Regions from separate parts of the Serratia sp. C2(1) genome, predicted to be linked through region 4. Evidence: predicted binding sites of a transcription regulator. Region 4 holds the regulator's gene; each other region holds the start of a gene.

Region 1 (3,129 bases), 2.5 Mb from region 4:
TGGCTGTGCAGCCCCACTACGCGCAATGAAGGATTTTCGGCGCGAAACGCCGTCAGGAATTCGTCGTTGCCGAACAAACCATGCCGGCGATCGGCAATCAGCAGCGCAGGCTTGATTTGTGCGGCATAAGCCTTGAGTTCGTTGCGTTGATGGCTGAACAGCGCATTCACCGGCACCACGCCAATTTTCAACAGCGCAAAGAAGGTCACATAGAACTCGACCACGTTGCCCAACTGCACCAAAGCGGTATCGCCACTTTGCAAGCCCCGGCGTTGCAGCGCAGCGGCCAGCCGGTCAGAAAGTTGATTAAGCCGGCGATAGCTCAGGCTGCGTTGCGGGTCGATCAGCGCCACGGCGTCATTTTTGGCCTGGCGGGTGATAATGTCGGTCAATGGCCGGTCGGTCCAATAACCGCGTTCGCGATAACGACGGGCCAACGCCTCGGGCCAGGGAGTAAAATCAATGCTCATGGGTATGCCTATCCTTGGTTCAGGCCAAACGCCCGCGAAATGGTACTGAGTTTGGTGCCGGTTTCACGCCATTCGGATTCCGGCGAAGAGTCTTGCACAATGCCGGCGCCGGCAAACAGCCGCACCTGATTGCCCTGCACGGTGCCGCAACGAATGGTCACGACCCACTCGCCGTTGCCTTCGGCATCGCACCAGCCGACAATGCCGCCGAACAGGCCGCGATCAAAAGGCTCAAGCTGTTTGATCACCTGATGCGCAAGCCGGGTTGGCGTGCCGCACAATGCCGGAGTCGGGTGCAACAGGCAGGCCAGCGAAAGCGCATTTTCCGCCCGGCTGGCGGCTTCGCCATCAATAGGCGTCGACAGGTGCCACAGCGTGGTGGTGCTCAGCAATTCAGGGGATGACGGGATGTTCAGGTGGCGGCAGCGGTCGGCCAATACCTGACGCATCCCTTCGGTGACGAACTTGTGCTCATAAAGGTCTTTGTCCGACACCAATAGCTGTTGGCTGATTTCACGGTCCCGCTGCGGATCGGCATCGCGGCGGGCAGAGCCGGCCAGCGGATTGGAATGGAACTGCGCGCCGGATTTGCGCAGCAGCAATTCCGGGCTGGCGCCCACCAGCGCCCCCTGCTCCAGCGGCACGTGAAAGTGAAAACCGTTAGGGTTTTGGACGATGATGCGCGCCATCAGCGCCTGGCGATCAACCGGTTCGCGGGTTTCAATCTCCAGCAGGCGCGACAGCACCACTTTATCCAACCGGTCGCCACGGGTCGCCTGCACCGCATCGGCAACCATCTGCATGAAAGGCTGCTGGGCAGGCACTTCGGTTTGCCGGGTAATTTCCGGCAAGGTATCCTGCGGCGGCGTTATGCCGACCAAAAAGGCATCGCGCTCAAACCACTGAGTTTGCTGGGGAATAAACAACGCCGAAGGTTGATGAGTATCAAAAGGAATGGCACCGCAAAGTACCGGGTTCTTCACGCCTGCCAGTTTCGCTTCGGCGAAAGCGTGCCGAACCTCTCGCTGAAACTCCCCATTCACCTGGTCCCCGCCTGCTGCAGGCAACGTGATTTTGGCGAAGCAGCCTTGCGTACTCAGGCTACGGAAAGGAGAGGTAAAGAAGAAGCCCGAGGTGGGCGAAACGCCTGCAGTATTCAGTCCGCTCTCCTTGCTTTGCGATTTCTTTTGGCCGGCACCCTTTACAGTCACGCTCATCGGTACTCCATTTCTCTTCGTGAATGATAACAAACATAATAATGATTATCATTTATGTTTGACCGCGTTAAAGTACCCTTGGAAATTTGCCATGTCAATAATTGTAAACAGCGCTTCTCCTCATCATCGCGGTAGAAAATCAGCAGCATAAATTATATAAATGATAAGTATTACTATTTAAAACCTAAGGACTTTCTTTATGAAGAAGAACCTGATCTTTGGCCTGGCGCTGTTCGGGCTAGCGGCCATCGGTGCCGCTCATGCCGCCGATACCGGCTGGCCACGAGACATCGAAACCTCACACGGCGTGGTAACCCTTACTCAGCCCCCTGCCCGCATCGTTTCTACCAGCGTTACCCTCACAGGCACCCTGTTGGCCATCGACGCACCGGTGGTGGCCAGCGGGGCAACCACGCCCGGCAGCCGTTTGGCGGACAAACAGGGGTTCTTCCGTCAATGGAGCGACATCGCCGCACAGCGCGGCGTTAAACGTCTGTACGTCGGCGAACCCAATGCGGAAGCCATCGCAGGTGCTGCCCCCGATCTGATTATCATGTCAGCCACCGGCGCCGATTCCGCCCTGCGCCTGTACGATCAGCTCTCTGCCATCGCCCCGGTGCTGGTGGTCAATTACGACGACAAAAGCTGGCAAGAACTGGCCGCAGAATTGGGCCAGGCCACCGGGCATGAGGCCCAGGCGCAAAAGGTTATTGGCGATTTTGATGCGCGTGAAAAAGCGCTGAAACAACGGATGACCCTGCCTGAACAGCCAGTCTCCGCGCTGGTGTTTGGTTCTGACGGCAAAACCGCCAATCTGTGGACCGCCGAATCGTCCCAGGGGCAAATGCTTAAACAGCTCGGATTCACCCTGGCGGTGCCGCCCGCCACATTGAACAACAGCCGCAGTCAGGGCGTGCGCAAGGACATTATTCAGTTGAGCGGCGAGAACCTGGCGGAAGGCCTGAACGGCCAGACGCTGATGCTGTTCGCCAACGGCGACGCGGACGCACAACGCCTGCTGGCCAATCCTTTTCTCGCTCACCTGCCGGCGGTGCAGCACAAACGGGTTTACGCGCTGGGCAACGATACCTTCCGGCTGGATTATTACAGCGCCGGCAACTTGCTGACGCTGTTGGAAAAACAGTTTATTTCTCGCTAGTCTCGCCGGCGGGCTGGAGATTTTCTTCCTGCCCGCCGCTGCCCACCTGGCGCAAACCGCGCATGGCGAAAGCCAGTACCACACCCAGCACCGCCACCCCAAAACCAAAGCTGGTCGAGGTCATCGCCGGCAGCATAAATGCCCCCAGCGCCCCCAGCAATAATGCCCCCAGCGCGTCGCCCACGACGTTTTGCGCCGTCCACAAGCCATTGATGCGCCCCAGGAACGCGTCCGGCGTCAGGTTCTGAATCAACCCGTATTGCAGCAACGAGTTCACCGCGCT
Region 2 (3,129 bases), 730 kb from region 4:
ATAGGCAAAATGATCTGGGTGTTGTTGCCCGCCTCAATCTGCAATTTACCGGTTTTCACTTTGGCATCGTTCGGGCCGGTAATTTTCACGCCGCTGAAGTTAGGCTCAATGCCTTCGGAAAAATTGAGCGTCAGCACCTTCGGTGCCGGGCTGACGATGGCATCTTCCGCCGGCGTCTGCACTTTCAAATGGGCATGCGCCAGTGCCTGCTGCGAGGACAACCCGACAAACAGCACGAAAATGGTAGAAAACAGGCGATACGAAGAACGAATTTTACCGATCACAGTGATATCCCTTAAAGCAATAATCGAGGGTGATAAGGGTTAAGGCCGGCAGCCGGAACCCACCGCAGATGATTGCGCCACGGGTAAACAGAAGAACAGGAATAACGGCTAACTCGCTGTTTTTAACTCTCTACCTTCCTTTTAACTCTCTACCTTCCCTGTAGCGTATCGAATTAAATGATAACGAGACTCGATCCGTAAGTCGAGCAGAACGCTGGCATTCTGCGATCTGGCAGCACGTATCGCTGCTAAACCATGCTAAAAGCAGGGCATAAAAAAACCGCGCACCAGGCAAAGCCCGACGCGCGGTTCTTCAGCGCAGATTTAACCCTGGCCGTTGCCGTTTTCACCGGCTGCACCCATTTTCTTCAGATCTTTATCGATGAAGAACAGCGCCTTGCCGCTATTGCCCACCAGCGCCAGTTTATCCAGCACGGATTTGAACAGTTTCTCTTCTTCATGCTGCTCAGCAACATACCACTGCAGGAAGTTGAAGGTAGAGTAGTCATGAGCGATCATTGCCGCGTGCGCCAGTTCGTTGATCTGGCGAGTAATCAGTTGCTCATGTTCGTAAGTCTGTTGGAACACGTCCGCCAGGGATTCGAACTCAACCGGCGGCGCGGCGATGGTGCCCAGCAGCGGCAGGGAGCCGGTATCGCTCAGATAATCGAACAGACGTTGCATGTGCTGCATCTCTTCCTGAGAATGCTCTTTAAGAAATGCGGCCGCGCCTTCAAAGCCTTTATCGCTGCACCATGCGCTCATTTGCAGGTACATGTTGGCGGAATAAAATTCCAGATTCAGTTGCTCATTCAGCTTTTTGGTCATTTCTTGCGTCAGCATAATTATCCCTTTTATTTTGCAGGTATCGATTTAATTTTCCCGCATTATGCCTTGGCAAGAACAAAATAAAAACACCTGATTTACATTAGACTTCATTTTATTTTTAAATGATTAAAAATCAATGATATATATTAAAACCAAATTACTCACCTAAATTATTATGATAATTATTTTCATCCGTATATTTAACCAGAAAGCGAATCATTCTTATTTGATAAAATAAATGGATTGCATTGCCTTCGCCATAATAAATAATCGCTGATGACCAACGTTATTCCCACCGCCCTGCTCTCCTTGCGCTTCAGGCTTGCCAAGCGCCGCCGGGTGCATTACCTTCTGCGCTGATCCAATGCGGCGACAGTAAGGAGAATACGGTGGGTTACAATCTGGCAGAGCTTTCCAAAGAAGAGATGGACAAGGTGAACGTTGATCTCGCGGCTTCCGGCGTGGCGTTTAAAGAACGCTATAACATGCCGGTGATCCCGGAAATGGTTGAGCGCGAACAGCCGGCGCACCTGCGCGACTATTTCCGCGAACGCGTGGCGTTCTATCGCGTCGAATCACACAAGTATTCGCGCCTGCCGTACGAGCCGAAATCCAGATAAAAAAACCCGCCGTTATGGCGGGTTTTGCGTCATTTTGTCGCAAACCTGTCGGTGGCCAGCATCAACTGATGCAGGATACCCGGTTCATCGAAGGAGTGCCCGGCCCCCTCGACGATATGCAGCTCCGCCTCCGGCCAAACCTTCGCCAAATCCCAGGCATTTTGCACCTGGCAAGCCATGTCGTAACGGCCATGAATAATCACCGCCGGGATATGGCGAATCAACGGAACGTTGCGCAGCAACTGGTCGTCGCTGTCCAGGAAGCCCAGATGGGTAAAGTAGTGGTTTTCGATGCGGGCGAACGCCAGCGCAAAGTCATCCTCACCAAAGGAGGCGGACTCGGTGCTTGGCAACAGGGTTACCGTCTCCCCTTCCCACACGCTCCACAGCTTCGCCGCTTCAAGCTGCACTTGCAGATCCTTTGAGGTCAAACGCCGGCGGTAGGCCGCGATCACGTCCTTGCGCTCTTCTTCGGAAAGAATCGACAGCACGCGCTCCCATTTTTCAGGGAAGAACCGCGAAGCGCCGTCCTGGTAATACCAGCTCAGTTCCTGCTTACGCAGCGTGAAAATGCCGCGCAACACCATTTCGCTAACGCGCTGCGGATGGGTTTGCGCATAGGCCAGCGCCAGCGTCGAGCCCCATGAGCCGCCGAACACCAGCCATTGATCCACGCCGGCCATTTCGCGCAGGCGTTCAATGTCCTGCACCAGATGCCAGGTGGTGTTGTTGTCCAGGCTGGCGTGCGGTTTGGAGCGGCCGCAGCCGCGCTGATCGAACAGCAGCACCTTATAGCGCTGCGGATCGAACAGTTGGCGGTGATAGGAGGAAATGCCGCCGCCCGGTCCGCCATGAATAAAGACTGCCGGCTTCCCCTTCGGGTTGCCGCTCAGTTCCCAGTAGATCCGGTGGCCATCCCCTGTGTCCAGCCAACCGCTGTCATACGCTGCTAACGGCGGGTACAAACCTCGTAATTGTTCCATGGCGCTTCCGTCTCTCTGTGGTCGTACCCTCATAAAAGCCGAAGCGGCCCATCAGGTCAACGGTAAAACCCGAAAACTCGTACACTCTCCAACAAGTTAACGTGCGTTTGCTTAAAATGGCTGCAAAAGACCCGTTGCCCCATGCAGCCAATCCGCGGATCAGCCTCTTTTGCGCAAGTGCGGCTCGCGCATTTCCTGAGCGGTTTTCGCTTCAATACTCAGTTCCGCCGTTGGCCGCAATAGCAGACGAGCCAGGCCAATAGGCTCTCCGGTTTCCAGGCAGTAGCCATATTCGCCGTTGTAAAGCCGGGCCAGCGCCGCGGCGATCTTCGGCAGCAAGCGGCTTTCACGGTCCAACTGGCGGAACAATAATCGCAGGTCTTCTTCACGCGCGGCTTTATCCGCTTCGTCACC
Region 3 (3,129 bases), 2.5 Mb from region 4:
GTACAACAAATAGTTTTGGTTGGTCTGGAACAGCGTCGGCGCTTTATAGGCGCGGGCGATGCCCATTTTCAGCGTAAAGTTGTCGCCCAATTCCTGCGACAGGTTCAACGCCGGACTCCAGTTGTTGCCCGCTTCGGAGTGCAGGTCGTAACGCAGGCCGGGCGTCAGCATGGTGCTGTCAGTCAGCTCGATATTGTCTTCGGCGAACAGCGAGAAGATATTCGCCGAAGCGTAAGGGCTGCGAGTACCGGTCTCTGTGCCAGGGATGGTTCCGCCCATCAGCGTTTGGCTGGTTGACGTGCCATCCTTCATGCGCTGCTGGTTCCACTCGGTGCCCAGCGTGGCGGTTTGCGTGACGCCCAATTCAAACGGCACGCTGACTTCGCTGTGCGCCAGAAAATCGTCCAGCTTGGTGGTGCCGAAACCTTCATTTTTGGTGTCGAAAATACCTTCGGTGCCGCCGGCCAAACCTTCGTTCAGACGCGTATTGCGCGTGCGCTCGAACCTAATGTAATTGTTGGTGCCGACGCCGTTGTCCCAGGCGCCGCGATGGGTGAGGCCGAAGGTTTCGCGGTAGATGCGGTTGGTTTCCTCGCCGTAGTTGCTTTGCACCAGTGCGTTGGTGTTGGTGTTTTGCGTATCGCCGGCGTACAGGTTGCCCTGGCGGCCATAGGAATATTCAAACTCCAGCGACTGCAGGTGAGCGAAATCCCAGTGCAGCAGGGCGTCGATGTTTTTGTCGACTACCCCTTCGCGCCCGGAGGGAATGCTGCTGGCATAAGCGCCTGCGCGTTCGGATTTGTGCGATTCGTTAATATCCCAGGCATCCGCCTGCGTTTTGCTGTAGCCGCCGAACAGGCGGAAGCTTAACTGGTCGCTCAGCGGGCCGGACAAACTGAAGTCGGTGCGTTTGGTGGAGCCTTCCTGCTTATGCTGCGGCACGTTGAAATAGGTGTTCAGCGAGCCGTGCAGATCTTTGGTGTTTTTCTTGGTGATGATATTGACCACGCCGCCGGCGGCGCCGTTGCCATAGCGCGCTGCCGCAGGGCCGCGCAGCACTTCGATGCGTTCGATCATCTCTGGCGGCACCCAGGCGGTATCGCCGCGGCTGTCACGTTCGCCGCGCCAACCCTGGCGCACCGAGTTGCGGCTGCTGGCCGGGATGCCGTCGATCAGAATCAGGGTATTTTCCGGGCCCATACCGCGAATATCGATCTGACGATTGTTGCCGCGCTGGCCGCTGGTGGAGTTGCCGGTCAGGTTAACGCCGGGCATGGTGCGGATCAGTTCGCTGATATCGCGTGCCGGAGGGCGTTTTTTGATTTCGTCGGCGGTGATGGTGGACACCCCCGGCGCTTGCAGGTTCTGCCTGGCTGCGGTGACGACAATGGTGTCCTCGGCGGCTTCTTTTTTGCTTTTGGCGGCGGTATCGGTTTCTGCTGTGGTATCAGTTTGCTGTGCGGCGTGCGCAAAGGCGGACGCGCCTAACCCTAACCCGATGAGTGTGGCTAAGGAGTAACCTGAGAGTTTGCGGTTCATGTGAGTGTTCCTACCTTGCTGCCCTTCCCGGGGCACCGAAGACAGGCCTCCGGTAGAGAGAAGGGCGGTTGTAGTTTTTGTGTTTTCGGAAATAAAAATCCAACAGGCCGAGACGCAACGGCATTGGATTCAGCGCTAAAAAGCGGTATCCGTCCCTGTTGAAAAATACCTGCTCTGTTTACGAGCCTTAACACACTATTGCAAATGAAAATAATTATCAATAGTATTCGGTTTACCGTTTTTTTGGGCAGCGCCCCGCGCCGCGAATGTGCCGGCGTTTCTGCCGCTGCCAGCTAAAAGTGAATAGGCGTTTTGAAAACAAAATCCGAGTCAGAAAGCAGCAGATTATTATCGAGCAAGCACGCCGGGCGTCATGGATGGTGGCTGAATATCGCCAAACGCGGCACGCCGCTGGTGGAGCTGCAAGGCGATGGGCGAGGGAAGGTCACATTTTTATGGCGCGATCCTCAGGGATGTGAGCTCACTTCAGCCTATCAACGCGTCTGGATCCACATCAACTGCCTCACCGATCATCATCAGGCGTCACCACCACAGAGCTTGCAACGGCTGGCAGGCACCGACGTCTGGTATTGGCAAACCGAGCTGAGCGCCGACTGGCGTGGCAGCTACTGCTTTATACCCTGCATGGACGATAGACCGCTGACGCTCAGTGATGACGACGCGCATGCCAACATGCATTCGGTTCGCCACTGGTGGCATCAGGTGTTTGCCAGCGCCACCCAGGATCTGCTTAACCCTTATCGTTCCTGGCCCGGTGCCAACGGTAACCTCCTGTCCGGCTTGCATATGCCGGCGGCGCTGCCGCAACCGGCCTGGCAGGATTTCGATCGCTATGCGTCGGCCTGCGGGCGCTGTACCCCGGCTCCGCCCGCCAGGCTGCAACGCCACAGCTGGCACAGTGCGCGGCTGGGCAATACCCGTAACGTTTGGGTTTACACCACCGGCGACGGCAACCCGGCGCAACGGCCGCTGGCCCTGCTGCTGGACGGCCAGTTCTGGTCGAGCAACATGCCGGTCTGGGATCCGCTGATGCAACTGACGCGTGAAGGCAAACTGCCGGAGGCGGTTTATCTGTTGATTGACGCCATCGATCAAAAACAGCGTGCGCATGAGTTGACCTGCAATGAAGATTTTTGGCTGGCGGTGCAGGAAGAGCTGCTGCCGCAATTGGCTGAATGGGCACCGCACAGCGGCAGCCCTGCAAGCACGCTGGTGTGTGGCCAGAGCTTCGGCGGGCTCTCCTCGCTGTATGCCGGCCTTCACTGGCCGCAGCGTTTTGGCGGCGTGATTGCTCAGTCCGGCTCTTTCTGGTGGCCGCGTCGCGACATGTACCAACAATCTGCCGTGCCGGCCGATGCCGGTTGGTTGCTGCGCCAGGCCGAACAGGGCGTTGGCCGCAAGGGTGGATTGAAGGTGTTTATGGAAGCCGGCACCCACGAACAGGTGGCGCGCAGGGTGAATGACCGGATGGCGGGTGTGTTGCGTGATGCCGGCCATCAGGTGCAATACCGGGTGGTGGAAGGCGGGCACGATGCCCTGTGCTGGCGCGGTGGGTTGATCGACGGGCTG
Region 4 (3,129 bases):
ATGTGATTACCAATGAGACGCTGCCGCTGAGGGAGGACGAACTGCGCAGCTATCGGCAATGTATCAGTCGTCTGGAGCGGGTGGATTGGCAGCTTGAGCAGCCGGCGGATCTGGCGCGGTATGCGGAAATATTTACCGTCGATGAGGTGCCGCGTATGGCCTATCCGGCGCAGATAAGGTCCGATATCGATCACTACCATTACTATTCGGTGCTGTCCCAGGATCGCGCGCTGGATCGAGTGAACCAGCTTTTCGGCGAGTATTTGATAGCCGATAACCGACGGCAGATCGACGAGGGCAATTACTGGCGACCAACCGTTGGAACGGGCGATGCGGTATTGGCGCTATCGCAGGGCGGGCTGCATTTTCTACCGGGGCGGCAGGCGGACGAAGCGGACAAGACCCGCATGGCGAAGCTGATTTTTGCCACCAGTTATCTGGAGTATTGCTCCGTCGGCAACCCCGCCGGGATGGGGCTGGTCTCTCTGCAGCGGGCGCAAAATATCGACCCCTATCTGGACCTGATTACCCTGGCTTACGAGCGGTGCGGGGCGTTTGTCGGATTTTTCACGGCGGCGAGCGTTGACGAATTGTATGGCGTTGAGGCGAACTCGCTGTATCGCGATGAAATAAAGCCGCTTGACGAGGCCTATGACGGGTTTGTGCGAACACTGAGCACGGAGGACGATTATTTTATCTGCAGCCTGGCCATAGAGAGCCGGTTCCGCGGGCAGGGCTATTTTAACCCGTTGTTTGCCCAGATTAAGCAGCGCGCGCAGCAGCGCCGGGCAAAACATATCGTGCTGTGCGTATGGCAAAGCAGCGATGCCTGCCAAATCTACCTGAACAAAGGGTTCCGCGTTCGCGGCGTTTTCGACTATGCCTGGCCGATGTTCTTCGATCGGCTGCTGTTTCTTGAATATGCATTGTGACGAGTTTACCCATCCGCGTGTCGGCGGGTGAGTTGACGGTGAAGTGCGTGTAAGTGGGTAGTGAGAGAAGTACCGCGGAGAAGTGCCGCTGCAATTGTTGTCTTTCTGATGTGATTTTCCCCGGGCCTGTCCGGGGATTTTTTTGTCCCTTACCTGGGGGCATAAAAAAACCGCCGTTAAGGCGGTTCTCAATGCCGATTGCGGGCATTATTTTTTGTCGTGCAAGGTGTCGTCTTCGCGGCAATCACCGATTTCACAGTGACCATACAGGTACAGGCTGTGGTTGGTGAGCTTGATACCATGCTGCTTGGCGATATCACGCTGACGCACTTCGATAGACTCATCGCTGAACTCGATCACTTTGCCGCAATCCAGGCAAATCAGGTGATCGTGGTGATGCTGTTGGGTCAACTCGAACACGGACTTGCCGCCTTCGAAATTGTGACGGGTTACAATGCCGGCATCATCAAACTGGTTCAGTACGCGGTAAACTGTCGCCAGGCCAATTTCTTCGCCCATATCGATCAGTTTTTTGTACAAATCTTCCGCACTGACGTGATGGCATTCCGGATTTTGCAGTACTTCCAGGATTTTGAGTCGCGGAAGCGTGACTTTTAGGCCGGCCTTCTTCAATGCGGTGTTGTTGTCAGTCATGCGGATTCAGTCCTGTTACTATGCTAATCAAGTTGAGGCATTCTTGCCTGTGGCATCGGTCGGCACAAAGAGTTAATTGCGTGTCATTATAGAACCGGTTGCCCTAAATGGAAACCGCCGGTTGTTAACAAAGATATCATGGCACAATTGCATGTTACACACGCAACGTCTTGATGGATGGGATAAACCGATATCTCAGTCTACCTTGACGATGTGGGAAGTTACAAACATGTAGCTTCTATTGCAGAAATCCGTGCTGCCGATGAACGGCCCTGCTGGCAACACTATGCACTTTGCAGGGCTTTTGTTCAACCTTTGAGGGTTAGCCGACGATATCGGCCAGGCTCAGTTCTTCGCTGATCTGTTTCACCCAGGCTGCGACGCGTTCGTTGGTCAATTCCGGTTGACGGTCTTCGTCAATCGCCAGGCCGATGAAGAAATTGTCATCCGCCAAACCTTTCGAGGCTTCGAAGTGGTAACCCTTGGTCGGCCAGTGGCCGACAATCGCGGCGCCGCGTGGCTCAATGATGTCGCGGATGGTGCCCATCGCATCACAGAAATATTCCGCGTAGTCTTCCTGATCGCCACAACCGAACAGCGCAACCAGCTTGCCGTTGAAATCAATTTCTTCCAGCGTCGGGAAGAAGTCATCCCAATCGCACTGGGCTTCGCCGTAGTACCAGGTAGGAATACCCAACAGCAGGATGTCGAAAGCTTCCAGATCTTCTTTGCTGCTTTTGGCGATGTCGCGGATTTCCGACACCTCTGCGCCAAACTGCTGCTGAAGAATTTTCTGGATCATCTTGGCAATGTTTTCGGTATTGCCAGTGTCGCTGCCAAAGAAAATGCCTACATTAGCCATATCGCGTATAACCTTTAAATTCAATAAATTGCATTGCACGATGTTAGCGTTGAACGCGATAACACCGATTAAAATGATGACATGGCAAGAATCTGCCTCTTACCGGTAAGTGCGTATCATGCCAGAGATTTACCCCGGGGTTTTATCGCGTTTATGCGATGCCGGGAGGAATAAAGGGTGTTGATCGGTGTCATCCATAACACCGTGCCGCATGTGCGGCTGCAAAGATCAATGTTCCGGCTGTTCATCCGCCAGTTGTGCCAGCAGCATTTGCTCAATAAGCTCGCTGCGGCTGATATTGCGCTGTTCCGCCAGTTTGTTCAGGGCGTCCACCGCATCCGCGTTGATTTTCAGTTCCACACGCCGTAAGCCACGGACTTTATCGCGTCGAAGCTGATTGCGCTTATTGATTCTAAGCTGTTCATCTCGGGATAGCGGGTTGGTTTTCGGGCGCCCCGGACGGCGTTCATCTGCGAACAGATCCAGCGTCGTGCGATCCGTTTGTTCTTTTGCCATAGGTAGCGGTACTGCAAGGGAGTTTGCATCAAAAAGCGTATACGCTTCCGGACGGTTCGGTTAACACACTTCGGGCCAATAAACCCTAACCCAAATTCACCCCCAGCCTGACGTTACTAAGCACGCTGAGCAGGGCGGCAAAATTATAGCGCGCCATATTACCCC

What was found. Region 4 encodes Fur, which represses iron uptake genes when iron is present. Its sites were predicted from a motif close to ATAATAATGAGAACNACTATCAA; they were not measured.
Region 1: the regulator Fur is predicted to act here: its motif matches at 1,723-1,745, upstream of V2S86_RS01765 (isochorismate synthase).
Region 2: the regulator Fur is predicted to act here: its motif matches at 1,282-1,304, upstream of ftnA (non-heme ferritin).
Region 3: the regulator Fur is predicted to act here: its motif matches at 1,744-1,766, upstream of fes (enterochelin esterase).

Annotation. Positions count from the first base shown of each region.
Region 1 covers NZ_JAZFBA010000001.1:377,245-380,373, reverse strand. The annotation lists gene V2S86_RS01770 ((2,3-dihydroxybenzoyl)adenylate synthase) at 1-470, opposite strand, end outside; gene V2S86_RS01765 (isochorismate synthase) at 479-1,687, opposite strand; gene fepB (Fe2+-enterobactin ABC transporter substrate-binding protein) at 1,887-2,846, shown strand; gene entS (enterobactin transporter EntS) at 2,833-3,129, opposite strand, start outside.
Region 2 covers NZ_JAZFBA010000001.1:2,134,726-2,137,854, forward strand. The annotation lists gene yobA (CopC domain-containing protein YobA) at 1-284, opposite strand, end outside; gene ftnA (non-heme ferritin) at 609-1,127, opposite strand; gene V2S86_RS09995 (DNA polymerase III subunit theta) at 1,502-1,732, shown strand; gene pip (prolyl aminopeptidase) at 1,762-2,715, opposite strand; gene dksA (RNA polymerase-binding protein DksA) at 2,875-3,129, opposite strand, start outside.
Region 3 covers NZ_JAZFBA010000001.1:365,649-368,777, forward strand. The annotation lists gene V2S86_RS01720 (TonB-dependent siderophore receptor) at 1-1,539, opposite strand, end outside; gene fes (enterochelin esterase) at 1,852-3,129, shown strand, end outside.
Region 4 covers NZ_JAZFBA010000001.1:2,868,090-2,871,218, reverse strand. The annotation lists gene V2S86_RS13520 (glycosyltransferase) at 1-932, shown strand, start outside; gene fur (ferric iron uptake transcriptional regulator) at 1,140-1,586, opposite strand; gene fldA (flavodoxin FldA) at 1,909-2,448, opposite strand; gene ybfE (LexA regulated protein) at 2,677-2,964, opposite strand.